DNA from 3 places in the Cryobacterium sp. 10C3 genome. Region 3 is predicted to be linked to each of the others. Evidence: predicted binding sites of a transcription regulator. Region 3 holds the regulator's gene; each other region holds the start of a gene.
The links. Region 3 encodes LexA, which represses DNA repair genes until DNA is damaged. Its sites were predicted from a motif close to TCGAACANNTGTTCGA; they were not measured.
Positions count from the first base shown of each region.

Region 1 (4,442 bases), 150 kb from region 3:
TCGCCCCAGGTCAGCACGGGCAATTCGACGGAGATTCCGGTATATGTGGCGGTCACGATGTCCTTGCGGGATCGGAAATGAAACGGGGAGGATGGAGCCGAGAATACGGCAGCGCCGTGACACTGCAAATCCGGCCCGTAACAATTAGAGTCGTGTGGGGGAATCGGCACAGGAAACGAAGCGGAGCAGGTGTGAGCACTGGAATTGTGGTCATTGACATCCAGAAGGACTACTTCCCCGGGGGCGCATATCCCCTCTCCGGGAGTGAGTCCGCCGCGGTGGTTGCCCGGGGCGTCCTCGACTCTGCCCGTGCAACCGGCACGACCGTCATACACTTCCAGCACATCGCCACCGAAGCGGATGCGACGTTCTTCGTCCCGGGGACCACAGGCGTCGAGATCTACCCGCTCGTGGCACCGGTGACACCGGAGCGCCACTTCACCAAGGGCTCCGCGAACGCCTTTGTGGACACCGGCCTCGAACGGCTGTTGCGCGCTGAGAACATCGACCACCTTGTCGTCATGGGCATGATGAGCAGCATGTGCATCGATGCGACCTCGAGGGCCGCCCTCGACCTCGGCTTCGCCGTCACCATCGTGCACAACGCCTGCGCGGCGCCTGCCTTCGAGTTCCAGGGCACTGAGGTTCCGGGGGCATCCGTTCATGCCGCCTTCATGGCCGCACTCCGCGATGCCGGTGCCGATGTGCTCGCCGCAGCCGACCTCGACCTCGAGTCGCTCCCGGTCCGCTGACGGAGGCCGTGCCCCGTCACGGTTGGTCACGTCACGGTTGGTCAGTCGCGGTTGGGTGGTCCGGTGAGGACCTGGTGGGCGCGGTGCCTGTTCGGTGGCCGCCAGAGTCGTTGCGGGTCGATCAACCCGGGGGCCCGCACCTGCGGTGAGCCTTTCACCATTCGGATCTCCCACCCGGAGGTATCGATGCTGTGGTGGTGGAACCAGCACAGTAGGACCCCGTTGTCGACGGTCGTGGGCCCGTCCTGCGCCCAGGGCTTCACATGGTGCACTTCGGCCCAGTGCGCCGGGGCCTTGCACCCGGGAATGATGCACCCGCCGTCCCGGGCGGTGATCGCCCGGCGTTGGGGCCGGTTGAAGTAGCGTCGTTCCGGCCCGAGCTTGAGCACTTGGTTGTTCGCCCCGAACAGGACCCCTTGGAAGCCGCCGTCACAGATGCGCTGGTGCACCGTCTTCAACGACACGGGGGCCTCGACCCCGTCGACCCACCCCACCCCGACCCCCGAGGCGAGGTCCGCAGCGTTGACGTGCACCATCACCGTCGGCGCCGACCCGCCCATGCTGGGCGTGTCCTCGTCGCGGGCGGCGTGTTCGAACAGGGCCCGGAGGATGTCGGCGCGTTTCTCCCCGCCCGTGCGGGTATCCGCCCGGCGCTCCCGGAGCTCTGCCTCGATCACGTCCAGATCCGGGCCCGTGTCGCTCTCGCCGTCCGCGGTCTCGGCGCCGGGGATCAGCTGCCCCGAGTCCATGAGGGCCTGTTCCTCGGCGGTGGGGAACGCCGGGCGGGCGTGGAAGCTGAGGAAGGCGTCGAAGAGGGTGTTCATCACCCCGTAGAGTTCCGGCGTGACTCCGCCCTTGACGGGGTAGAGCCCGTTCTTGAGTTGTCCGAAGCCGATGTTGGACTTCGCCTCGAACAGGTCCTCGGTCGGGAGGACCCCGTCGGGGTCCAGGGCCGCCTGCCACTGCGCGACCATGCCCCGGATCAGGTCCGTGGTCACCGGCACACCGGCCCCGGCCAAATCCTCGGTCTCCGGGGTGATCAGCCCGGCCGCAGAGGCGACCAGGGCCCGCTCCGCCGTCAACAGGTCATCCGGCGCCACCCGGTGACTGATCACCTGCAGCCCGGCCACGATCAACTCCGCCGTCTCCACCCCGATCTGCCCCGCTGCCAGGGCGGCCCCGACGGTCGGGAACAAGGGCGGTAACCAGCTGCTCCCGCCGCACGGCCGCGGCAACACCGCGTCGCCGAGCTTCGTGCGGCGTTTGACCTCCCGGGCCGAGACCCGTGTCACCCGGGTGAGGACATCCCACGGGCCCGTGCAGCCCATCCGCCAGGCCAGGCCCTCCCGGCCGAGGACCCGGGCCCGCCGGTCCGCATCCGTCGCCGTGTTCACCCGGGCCGCGTCCACCGTGCGCCCGATGGCCTCCACTTCCTTCAGAGCAGTGACCGCTTCCGCATCACTGAGCAACCCCACCGGAATCGCAGCCAGAGCCTCCGCGAGAGCCGCCCGGGCTCCGGCGAGCCTTGCGACAGCATCCGCATGCACCGACGGCACCGAACCGGCCAGACCCTCCGCGCCCTCGAAACCCTCGGCAACCGCAACCGGATGGGCCGACTCCGCCGATGGGGCCAGCTGGTCGCCCGCTGCGGTGGGCTGGTGCCCCGCAGCCCCGGAACCGGGTGACTGCGGGGTGTGTGACTGGGGATCGGAAGCTCCTGCCATACCCCGATTCTACCCCGAATCGAACACGAATGCGAGACTTACTCACATAATTTTGGGCCTTTCAGCCCAACTTTCATACCTGAGACGGCCTTACGATTCCAGTGAGATAGGAATCGTTCGATCATGGCCGAACAGCTTGGGTTCAGGGGCAATTCAGATTTGGTCATCTCACTGAAATCGTAAGGCCGACCTGAGAACGAGTGCTCCGACCCCGTGGTGGCTAACTCAGGAGATCCGCCCGGGCGAGCAGCACCGGCCCGCGGACCAGTGCTGCCGATCCCGCCCGGCCCAAACAATCTCCTGAATTTGCAACCACCGCTGCCCGAATCTCCTGGGGCTACTGAGTGAGGCCCAGCGTCTCGCGCAGGGTCGCGCCGGCTTCATACTCGGTGCGGTAGACGCCGCGCTCCTGAAGCTCCGGGATGACCCGGTCGACGAACTCGTCGAGGCCCGTCGGATTCGTGTGGCCGACGATGACGAAGCCGTCTGAAGCTTCCTCCTGAACGTGCCGGTTGATCTGCTCGGCGACGTGCACCGGCGTGCCGACGAAGGTGTGCTTCGCGGCGAAGCGGATGACCAGGTCGCGGATGCTCAGCCCTTCGGCCTCAGCAAGGCCGCGCCAGGACTTCGCGACCGCAACCGGGTCCGCGACATGGCGCACCCGGCCGCGGGTGACGCCCTCGTCGGCGAGGACGGGGTCGGTCTCCGGCAGTGGGCCATCCGGGTCGTAGCCGCCCAGGTCGGTGCCCCAGAGCTGCTCGAGGAACGAGATCGCGGTCTGCGGGCTCACCTGCAGGAGCGCTACTTCGCGGGAGCGTTCCCGCGCTTCGGCCGCGGTGTCGCCGAGGATGAAGGTCGCCGCCGGCAGAATCTTGAGGGAGTCGGGGTGGCGGCCGACGGCCGGAAGGCGGCCCTTCACATCGCGGAAGAACCGCTGGCCGTCCTCGAATTCGGAGTGCAGGGAGAAGATCACTTCCGCGTTCGCCGACGCGAAATCACGGCCGTCGGCAGAGTCTCCGGCCTGCACGATCACCGGGTGGCCCTGTGGGCTGCGCGGGAGGGTACCGAAGCCCTTCACGTCGAACTGCTGGCCGTGGTGGTCGACCGCCGTGAGCGCATCGGCGGAGAGGAACTCCCCGTGTCCTTGTTCGCGGCGAGGGCCCCGGGCGCCCAGCCATCCCACAGTGCGCGCGCGACGGCGACGAACTCCTCGGCGCGCACGTAGCGGTCCTTCGGGTCGAGGAAGCCGCCGCGACGGAAGTTCTCGCCGTGGAAGGCGTCGGAGGTCGTGACGATGTTCCAGCCGGCCCGCCCCCGCTCAGCAGGTCGAGACTCGCGAGCTGCCTGGCGAGTTCGTACGGTTCGTTGAAGGTCGAGCTGAGGGTGCCGACGAGGCCGATGTGTTCGGTCACGGCGGCGATCCCGGCCAGGATCGCGAGGGTGTTGGGTCGACCCACGACGTCGAGGTCATGGATGAGCCCCTTCTGTTCCCGCAGCCTGAGCCCCTCGGCGAGGAAGAGGAAGTCGAACTTGCCGCGCTCGGCATTCTGCGCGAAGTGCCGGAAGGAGGAGAACGCGATCTGGCTCTCGGCCTTGCCGTCGCTCCAGACCGAGGTGTTGTTCACCCCGGGGAAGTGCGCGGCGAGGTGCACCTGCCGAATCGGACGCCCGGCGGGATCCTGGGCGATCGGGTGGACGGTCGTGCTGGCGGTCGTGGTCATCAGCGGATGCTTCCGGTCAGGTCGAGTTCGAAGGTGGAGTCTGCGGCGGGGTCGCCTTCGGTGTCTGCCGTAGCGGTGCCGCGAGCGTCGGCGTCGGCAGGGGTCGCGTAGCGGCTCTCCGGGCGACCGAATCCGAGCCGGGCGCGGAGCGTGGCCACCCCGTCGGGCCGGTCGAGGACACCCGCGGAACGCAGTAGCGGAACGACGCTCTCGGTGATCGCCGAGAGGTCTTCCGGAAGCCGTGC
Region 1 covers NZ_JAVIWF010000002.1:1,735,078-1,739,519, forward strand. Annotated here, with positions in the region: gene RGU41_RS09055 (alpha/beta hydrolase) at 1-56, opposite strand, end outside; gene RGU41_RS09060 (cysteine hydrolase family protein) at 192-752, shown strand; gene RGU41_RS09065 (HNH endonuclease signature motif containing protein) at 794-2,476, opposite strand; gene RGU41_RS09070 (LLM class flavin-dependent oxidoreductase) at 2,814-3,554, opposite strand; gene RGU41_RS20835 (LLM class flavin-dependent oxidoreductase) at 3,472-4,197, opposite strand; gene RGU41_RS09085 (LLM class flavin-dependent oxidoreductase) at 4,214-4,442, opposite strand, start outside.
Region 1: RGU41_RS09065 (HNH endonuclease signature motif containing protein) is a predicted target of LexA. The motif match lies at 2,496-2,511, and genes of this name have one in related genera.

Region 2 (4,442 bases), 1.8 Mb from region 3:
TAGACCAGATCGCGGAAGTCGGCCGGACGCATGCCGGTGTACCCGCCGAACTGGTCGACCTGGTTGGATGTGGCCTCGATGAGAACGTAGGTTCCGTCGGCATCCGCCTGGCGGATGGCAGCCTCGAGCACGGTCGGGTGCGCCGAGCATACTGAATAGATTCCGACGGTTTCACCCGCCTTATGCCGACGTACCGTGTTCCAGAGTTGATTAACCATTGTGCTCCTTTGCAGTCCCACGGGCGTCCCGTTGTTCGGGGCGGGGTGGTTCGATCGATGGGTCTCGGGGGTGGATGGGTCAGCGGGTACCCAGCCCGGTGAGGAGGGCTGAATCCGAGGTGGTGGGGTTGTGCGCCGCTGCCGTGTCGAGCACGGTGCACAGGTGCGTGACGGTGCGGGAGATGGACTCGCAGCCGTCGCGAATGTATGTGCGCGGATCGGTGACATCCGGGTTGGTGGCCAGGAACCGCCGGACGCCGCCCGTGAATGCGATGTTCAGTGCCGTTCCGACGTTGATCTTGCGCATTCCGGCGGCGATGGCCGCGACGAGCGTCGTGTCGCTGACGCCGGAGGATCCGTGGAGGACGAGGGGGACGGGCACGATTCCGGCGAGTTGGGCGATGAGCGCGAGGTCGAGCTCGGCAACCTGTGACGTCATCGCGTGTGAACTGCCGACCGCAACGGCGAGCCCGTCGACGGTGGTCTGCGCGACGAAGTCACGCGCCTCATCGGGCTGGGTGCGTGCGAGCGGAGAGTGTGCGCCGTCTTTGCCGCCGATTTCGCCCAGCTCAGCCTCGACCCAGAGGCCGCGGGCGTGGGCGCGCCGAGCCAGTTCGCGGGTCTGGCGAACGTTCTGGTCGTGGGGGAGATGAGCGGCATCGACCATGATCGAGCTCACGCCGAGATCGTTCGCCAGATCGATGGCGTGTTCGGTGAGCGCAAGGTCCTGGAAATGGTCGAGATGAATGGAGATGGGCGCGGAGGACTCGGCGGCGATCTTCGCGCAGGCCGCGATGATCGGCGAGATCCTGCCGTTGTGGAACCGGATCGCGTTCTCGCTCACCTGGAGAATCGCGCCGGTATTGGCGCGCTCCACTCCGATCGCGATGGCTTCGGCGTGCTCGAGGGTGATCACGTTGAAGGCGAGAACGGCACGGTTGCCTGCGCCGAAGTGGTCGATGAGATCGCGAGTTGTGGCGAGCAAGATGACGAGCTCCTCCCGGCAGTGATGGAGTGCGATTCGGGCGATGTCGGCTCGACACCATCCGTGCACTGCACCATCACGATGGCCATGGCTTGATACTGCGCCAGAGTGCGCGGAGCGCGCAATTTTGCTGCTAAAGTGGACAGAAATACTGCGCGTTTCAATTTCGGTAAGGCGTCTCATGATCCAGAACGGCTCGTATCCATCCACCCCTCGTGCGGTCTCCGGCAAGCGCTCAGAGCGGATGCGCTTGGTGCTGTCGCTCCTTCACGAACAGACGAGCATGTCGCAGTCCGCGCTCGCGGAGGCGCTCGGTATTTCGGCGGCGACCCTGCGGCGCGATCTGGCGGACCTGGACGAACAGGGGCTGCTCGTGCGGACGCATGGCGGGGCCCGCGCCCTGGATGCCCGCAGCGAAATTCCCGTTCGGCTCCGGAATACCCAGTTCCGTGAGGCCAAGCAGTTGATCGCGCGTCGTGCGGTGGAAATGATCCCCGCTGGACCGTATGCGATAGCCCTGAGTGGGGGGACCACGACGGCCGAGGTCGCCCGGGCGCTCAGTAATCGGTCAGGACTGACCATTGTGACGAATTCGCTCACTATTGCGCTGGAGTGCGCGGCACGCCCGAAGCTCAAGGTGATCATGACGGGAGGCGTCGTTCGGCAGAGCTCCTTCGAGGCGGTCGGCTCGCTGTCCGAGAACACGTTCAAAGCGATCAACGTGGGCACTGCCATTCTGGGCACCGACGGCATCAGCGTGTCAGGGGGTGTGACGACCCACGATGAAACCGAAGCGCGCACCAATCACGCCATGGTTGCCAACGCCCAGCGTGTGATCGTCGTTGCCGACGGTTCGAAAGTCGGACAGGTCACCCTCGCGAAGATGGCCGACCTGAGCGAGATCGACGATTTCGTCACAGATTCCGACGCGGACCCCGCCGCGCTTCAGTTGATCGCAGACGCCGGGGTAACCGTACACATCGTCGACCTCAGCGCTGTGCGTCGGTAGGGCACGGCATAGTCCTCAGAATGTTCGCCGTGACACAGAGGCCGCGGCCGACACGCAGGCGGGAGGACGTTGCGCGCGCGGCGATGTGGTCGTGATCAAATTTGATTTCTGAATAAGTAAGCCATTTAATTAACTGAGTAAGTCTCGTATTCGTATTCGATTCGGGGTAGAATCGGGGCATGGCAGGAGCTTCCGATCCCCAGTCACACACCCCGCAGGCCCACGATTCAGTGGCCGCGGGTGATCAGCCCACCGCAGTCGTCGAGTCGGCCTATTCGGTCGCGGTTGCCGAGGGTTTCGAGGGCTCGGAGGGTCTGGCCGGCTCGGTGCCGTCGGTGCATGCGGATGCTGTCGCAAGGCTCGCCGAGGCGCAGGCGGTTCTCGCCGATGCCCTGGCGGCGATCCCGGTCGGGCTGCTCAGCGACACAGAAGCTGTCACGGCGCTGAGTACCGTGGAGGCGATCGGTCGGACGGTGGATGCGGCCCGGGTGAGCACGGCGACGGATGTGGACCGGAGGGCCCGGGTCCTCGGCCGCGAGGGCCTGGCCTGGCGGATGGGCTGCACGGGCCCGTGGGATGTCCTCACCCGGGTGACGCGGGTGTCGGCCCGGGAGGTGAAGCGGCGCGTCAAGCTCGGCGACGCGGTGTTGCCGCGGCCGTGCGGCGGGAGCAGCTGGTTGCCGCCCTTGTTCCCGACCGTTGGGGCCGCCCTGGCGGCGGGGGAGATCGGGGTGGAGACGGCGGAGTTGATCGTGGCGGGGTTGCAGGTGATCAGTCACCGGGTGGCGCCGGATGACCTGCTCACGGCGGAGCGGGCCCTGGTCGCCACGGCGGCGGGGCTGATCACCCCGGAGACCGAGGATTTGGCCGGGGCCGGTGTGCCGGTGACGACGGACTTGATCCGGGGCATGGTCGCGCAGTGGCAGGCGGCCCTGGACCCCGACGGGATACTGCCCCAGGAGGACCTTTTCGAGGCGAAATCCAACATCGGCTTCGGCCAGTTGAAGAACGGCTTGTATCCGGTGAAGGGTGGGGTGACGCCGGAACTGTTCGGGATCATGAACACGATGTTCGACGCCTTCCTGAGCTTCCATTCCCGGCCCGCGTTCCCCACCGCCGAGGAACAGGCCCTGATGGACTCCGGGCAGATGATCCCCGGCGCCGAGACCGCGGGTACCGACGCCGACACAGGCCCGGAGCTGGACGTGATCGAAGCAGAGCTCCGGGAGCGGCGCGCGGACACCCGCACGAGTGGGGAGAAACGCGCCGACATCCTCCGGGCGTTGTTCGAACACGCCGCCCGCGACGAGGACACGCCCAGCATGGGCGGATCCGCCCCGACCGTGATGGTGCACGTGAACGCCGCAGACCTCGCCTCCGGGGTCGGGGTGGGGTGGATCGACGGGGTCGAGGCCCCGGTATCGCTCAAGACAGTGCACCAGCGCATCTGTGACGGCGGCTTCCAAGGGGTCCTGTTCGGGGCGAACAACGAAGTCATCAAGCTGGGTCCGGAGCGGCGCTATTTCAACCGGGCGCAGCGCCGGGCGATTACCGCCCGGGACGGCGGCTGCATAATCCCCGGCTGCAAAGCCCCGGCGCACTGGGCCGAAGTACACCACGTGAAGCCCTGGGCGCAGGACGGACCGACCAACGTCGACAACGGGGTACTACTGTGCTGGTTCCACCACCACACCATCGACACCTCCGGGTGGGAAATCCGGATGGTGAAAGGCTCACCACAAGTCCGGGCCCCCGGACTCATCGACCCGCAACGACTCTGGCGGCCACCGAACCGACACCGCGCCCACCAGATCCTCACCGGACCACCCAACCGCGACTGACCGGCCCGGCTGAATCAGGTGACAGTGATGTCCGGCACCGACGGGATGTTCCTGACCGCCGTGGACCCGAAAGCCACGATAGCTTCGCCGCGGAGCGTCTGGGACTGTCCCGGCGCGACCAGCATGGCGTCGCGGAGGCCCAGGGCAAGGGAGTCCGTGCCTGGCGCGCCGTCGATCTCGACCTCGCCCTCGAGGACGACGACCAGGACGCTCTCGTCGGGTCCCGGCATCACCGATAACGGGTCGGTGAGACGCTCGACCCGGAGGGAACCCGTCGCGGCGGTGCGGCGCAGCATCAGGTTCAGGTCGTCGGAGCTCTCCGCCGAACCTGTCGATGAGACGAGGCTCTCCCCGGGAAAAGCGCAGACCTCGTACTGGCTGATGTGTTG
Region 2 covers NZ_JAVIWF010000002.1:56,286-60,727, forward strand. Annotated here, with positions in the region: gene RGU41_RS00855 (D-tagatose-bisphosphate aldolase, class II, non-catalytic subunit) at 1-218, opposite strand, end outside; gene RGU41_RS00860 (class II fructose-bisphosphate aldolase) at 298-1,203, opposite strand; gene RGU41_RS00865 (DeoR/GlpR family DNA-binding transcription regulator) at 1,385-2,212, shown strand; gene RGU41_RS00870 (HNH endonuclease signature motif containing protein) at 2,392-4,053, shown strand; gene RGU41_RS00875 (HutD family protein) at 4,068-4,442, opposite strand, start outside.
Region 2: RGU41_RS00870 (HNH endonuclease signature motif containing protein) is a predicted target of LexA. The motif match lies at 2,357-2,372, and genes of this name have one in related genera.

Region 3 (4,442 bases):
GTGAGCATGTGGTCGTAGAACGGCACCGAGGTGTGGATGTCGGAGACGCCGGTGCCGTCGAGGTTGATCGTCAGGTCGATGCTCGACTCGCTCGTCTCCCGCTGCAGGTGCGCGATGCGGGCCTGTGCGGTCGATGACTGTGCGGCCGGTGACTGTGAGCTCATGCGGCTAGTTTATTGGCCCGGGCGGTTACGCGTGGCCCAGTGCTTCGAGGGCGTCGAGGAATACGCTCGTCTCGCGCTCGGTGCCGGCCGTGACCCGCAGGTGGCCGGGGATCCCGACGTCGCGCACGAGGATGCCCTCGGCGAGCAGCGCCTCGAAGGTTCCGCGCGGGTCGGAGACCCCGCCGAACAGCACGAAATTGCTCCAGCTCCGCAAGGGGCGGTAGCCCAGCCGGTGCAGCTCGGTGACGAGGCGGTCGCGCTGGCCGCGGATGTCGTCGACCATGCGCAGCATCTCCGGCGTGTGCGCGAAAGCGGCGACGGCCGCGGCCTGGGTCAGCGCGGAGAGGTGGTACGGCAGGCGCACGAGCCGCAGCGCATCCGTCACGGCCGGGTCGGCGGCGAGGTAGCCCACCCGGGCCCCGGCGAATGCGAAGGCCTTGCTCATCGTGCGGGAGACCAGCAGGCGTTCCCTGCCGGGCAGCAGGGTGAGAGCGGATGCCGTTCCCACCGGAGCGAATTCGGCGTAGGCCTCGTCGACGACCACGATGCCGTCACAGGCGTCGTAGACGGCGGCGATCACGTCGAGAGAGAGCGGGGTGCCGGTCGGGTTGTTCGGGGAGCACAGGAAGACGAGGTCGGGATTGACCCGGTTGACCCAGTCGACGGCGCGTTCCGGGGTGAGTTCGAAGTCGGCGTCGCGGTCACCGGCGACCCAGCGGGTTCCGGTTCCCGAGGCGAGCAACGGGTACATCGAATAGGTGGGGGCGAAACCGAGGAGGGTGCGTCCCGGCCCGCCGAAGGCCTGCAGCACCTGCTGGAGAACCTCGTTGGAGCCGTTGGCCGCCCAGATGTTCTGACGGGTGAGACCGTGTCCGAGGTAGCGGGCCATCGCCTCGCGCAGTTCCGTGAATTCCCGGTCCGGGTACCGGTTGATCCCCCGGATAGCGGCGGCCAGTGCTGCGGCGATGTCGACGGCCACGTCCTCGGGGATGCCGTGGGTGTTCTCATTCACGTTGAGCGCGACCGGCACGTGCAGCTGCGGCGCCCCATAGGGAGTGAGCCCGCGAAGATTGTCGCGGAGAGGCAGGTCGTTGAGACTGGTCACTCCCCCCATGTTACCGATGGGCCTCAGCACCGGCGGGTCATATTGCCCGTGGTTCAGTATTTGGCTTGCTCAGTACTCCGGTGGTTCAGTATCCGGCTTGCTCACTGTCCGGCTTGCTCAGTATCCGGCTTGCTCAGTATTCGGCAGGGAGAGCCAAGCGCTGGCCCGGCTGCACGCTCTCGGAGGGCAGCTGGTTCAGGTTGACGATCTCGGCGATGACCTCGCGCGGATCGGCAGAAGGGGCGATGCGCTCGGCAAGCTGCCACAACGACTGGCCCGACTGGATCGTGACGTAGTCGAAGGTCGTCGCACTTCCACCCGCGTCGGCGCTCATGCCGCTGCCGCTCAAGGTGCTGCCGTCTGCGGCGGCGAGGCCGCCGTTGAGGGCGAGGGCAAGCGCGCCGACGACGAGGGGGACGCCGGCGATCGCGGTCAGCACGGCACGACCGCGCCGGGTGATGCGCAGCCGGGTGTGCGCCCCCGGGACCAGCTCGATTGTTGTGCTCATGTCTGCCTCCTGTGTATTCGTATCCGGCTCTCGGCCGGGAGAGCCGGATACGAAGCTATGTTCCGAATATATATTCGATTGTTCGAACAATCAAGACTTTCTCCGGTTATTATTGGGGTGAAGTACACGACACACTCGAATGAATGTCTGCACTTCGCCCCAGGCTGGTTACAGTTTCGATTGACTGGTGTGAACTCAACCAGCGACCACTGACATTCGGATACGGTCGCCTCACGGCATCCACCGGGGCGACCGCCCGCCACCGTCCACCGCCACCGACAGGAGCGACATCGTGACCCAGGACAGCGTGACCCCGGACAGCGTGACCCCGTTCGCCGGCAGTTCCCCCGAGCGCGGCGGAACACGTCGGAGGAAGAGCCTCAGCGACAAGCAGCGCGCGATCATGGACGTGATCCAGCGCTCTGTCGGCCAGCGCGGCTATCCGCCGAGCATGCGGGAGATCGGTGACGCCGTGGGCCTGTCGTCGCTGTCGAGCGTCACCCACCAGCTCAACCAGCTCCAGCTGAGCGGCTACCTGCGCAGGGACCCGAACCGGCCCCGGGCGCTCGAGGTCCTGATCGAGCTGCCGCAGTCGCCGGAGGACACCGCGGCCGGCGCCGCCGAGAACTTCCAGCAGGGTACCCCGGTGGGCGACGCGGCAATGGTGCCGCTCGTCGGGCGGATCGCGGCCGGTGTTCCGATCATGGCCGACCAGCAGGTCGACGAGATCTTCCCGCTCCCGCGCCAGCTCGTCGGCAAGGGCGAGCTGTTCATGCTCAAGGTCGTCGGCGAATCGATGATCGACGCCGCGATCATGGACGGCGACTGGGTCGTCGTCCGCCAGCAGAAGACCGCGGAGAACGGCGAGATCGTCGCCGCGATGCTCGATGGCGAGGCGACGGTGAAGGTCTTCCGGCAGCGTGACGGCCACACCTGGCTGCTGCCGAGGAACACCAACTTCGAGCCGATCCTCGGTGACCACGCCGAGATCCTCGGCAAGATCGTCGCCGTCCTGCGTTCCCTGTAGCTCCCTGTAGATCCCCCGTGCGCGCCAACTGCGCCGCTTCGCGCCAGGCAAGCCTGGCGCGAAGCGGCGCAAACGGCGCGTCGCGCGCGGCGGGTGTTCGCCGCGAGGAGGATCAGGCGAGGGCGGGCACGCCTGCGGCGAGGCGGGCGCGCACGATGCGGGTCGCCTCGATCATGTTTCCGAGAGACTCGACCGTCTCCGCGTAGCCGCGGGTCTTGAGCCCGCAATCCGGGTTCACCCAGACCTGACCGGCCGGGATGGCGGCGACGGCACGGTCGAGCAGCTCCGTCAGCTCGGCAACGCCCGGCACCCGCGGTGAGTGGATGTCGTAGACGCCCGGGCCGATGCCGTGGTCGAAGCCATTGGCCTGAATGTCCGTCACGACCTCCATCCGGGAGCGGGCCGCCTCGATGCTCGTCACGTCGGCGTCGAGAGCGCGGATCGCCTCGAGCACGACACCGAACTCGGAGTAGCAGAGGTGGGTGTGGATCTGGGTGGCGTCCCGCACCCCGGCGGTCGCGAGCCGGAACGAGCCGACGGACCAGTCGAGGTAGTCTGCGTGGCCGGCCTTCTTGAGCGGAAGCAGTTCGCGCAGGGCCGGCTCGTCGACCTGGATGATGCCGATTCCGGCGGCCTCGAGGTCGGCGATCTCGTCGCGGAGGGCGAGGGCGACCTGGCGCGCCGTCTCGCCGAGGGGCTCGTCGTCGCGCACGAAGGACCAGGCGAGGATGGTGACCGGGCCGGTCAGCATGCCCTTGACCGGCTTCGCCGTCAGCCCCTGCGTGTAGGTCGACCAGTCGACGGTGATCGGCTTCGGGCGGGAGACATCGCCCCACAGGATGGACGGGCGGGTGCAGCGGCTGCCGTAGGACTGGACCCAGCCGTTCTCGGTGACCGCGAAGCCGTCGAGGTTCTCGGCGAAGTACTGCACCATGTCGTTGCGCTCGGGTTCGCCGTGCACGAGCACGTCGAGGCCGATCTCCTCCTGCAGGGCGACGACCCTGGCGATCTCCGCGCGCATCAGGTCGCGGTATTCGGCGTCGCTGAGCACTCCGGTGAGGAAACGGGCGCGGGCACGGCGGATCTCCCCGGTCTGCGGGAAGGAGCCGATGGTCGTCGTCGGCAGGAAGGGCAGCGCGAGTGCGGCCTCCTGGGCGGCGAGCCTGTCGGCGTAAACCCCTCGGCTGTACGAGGCGTCGGTGAGCTCCGCGGCACGGGCCCTCACGGCACCGTCGCGGACGCCGGGGGCGGCGCTGCGGGAGGCGAGTGCGCCGGTCGCAGCGTCCAGTTCGGCGCTGATGGCCTCCCGTCCGTCGGCCAGGCCGCGGGCGAGGGTCACAACCTGGCCGACTTTCTCGTCGGCGAATGCGAGCCAGCTCACGAGTTCGGCGCCGAGCGCGGTCTCGTCCGCGACGGTGTGCGGGACGTGCTGGAGGCTCGTCGAGGTCGAGACGGCGATCCGCGGCGACAGTGCGCCGGCCCCGGTGACCTGAGCGAAGGCATCCGCCAGGTCACCGCGCCAGATGTTGTGCCCGTCGATGACACCGGCGACGAGGGTCTTCCCGTCCAGCCCTGGGGCGGTCTCGGGGAGCGTGCCGCGGACGAGATCAAGGCCGATGGCCTCGATCGGTGCGCCGG
Region 3 covers NZ_JAVIWF010000002.1:1,889,808-1,894,249, forward strand. Annotated here, with positions in the region: gene hisB (imidazoleglycerol-phosphate dehydratase HisB) at 1-164, opposite strand, end outside; gene RGU41_RS09835 (histidinol-phosphate transaminase) at 190-1,269, opposite strand; gene RGU41_RS09840 (LysM peptidoglycan-binding domain-containing protein) at 1,403-1,777, opposite strand; gene lexA (transcriptional repressor LexA) at 2,181-2,804, shown strand; gene metE (5-methyltetrahydropteroyltriglutamate--homocysteine S-methyltransferase) at 2,917-4,442, opposite strand, start outside.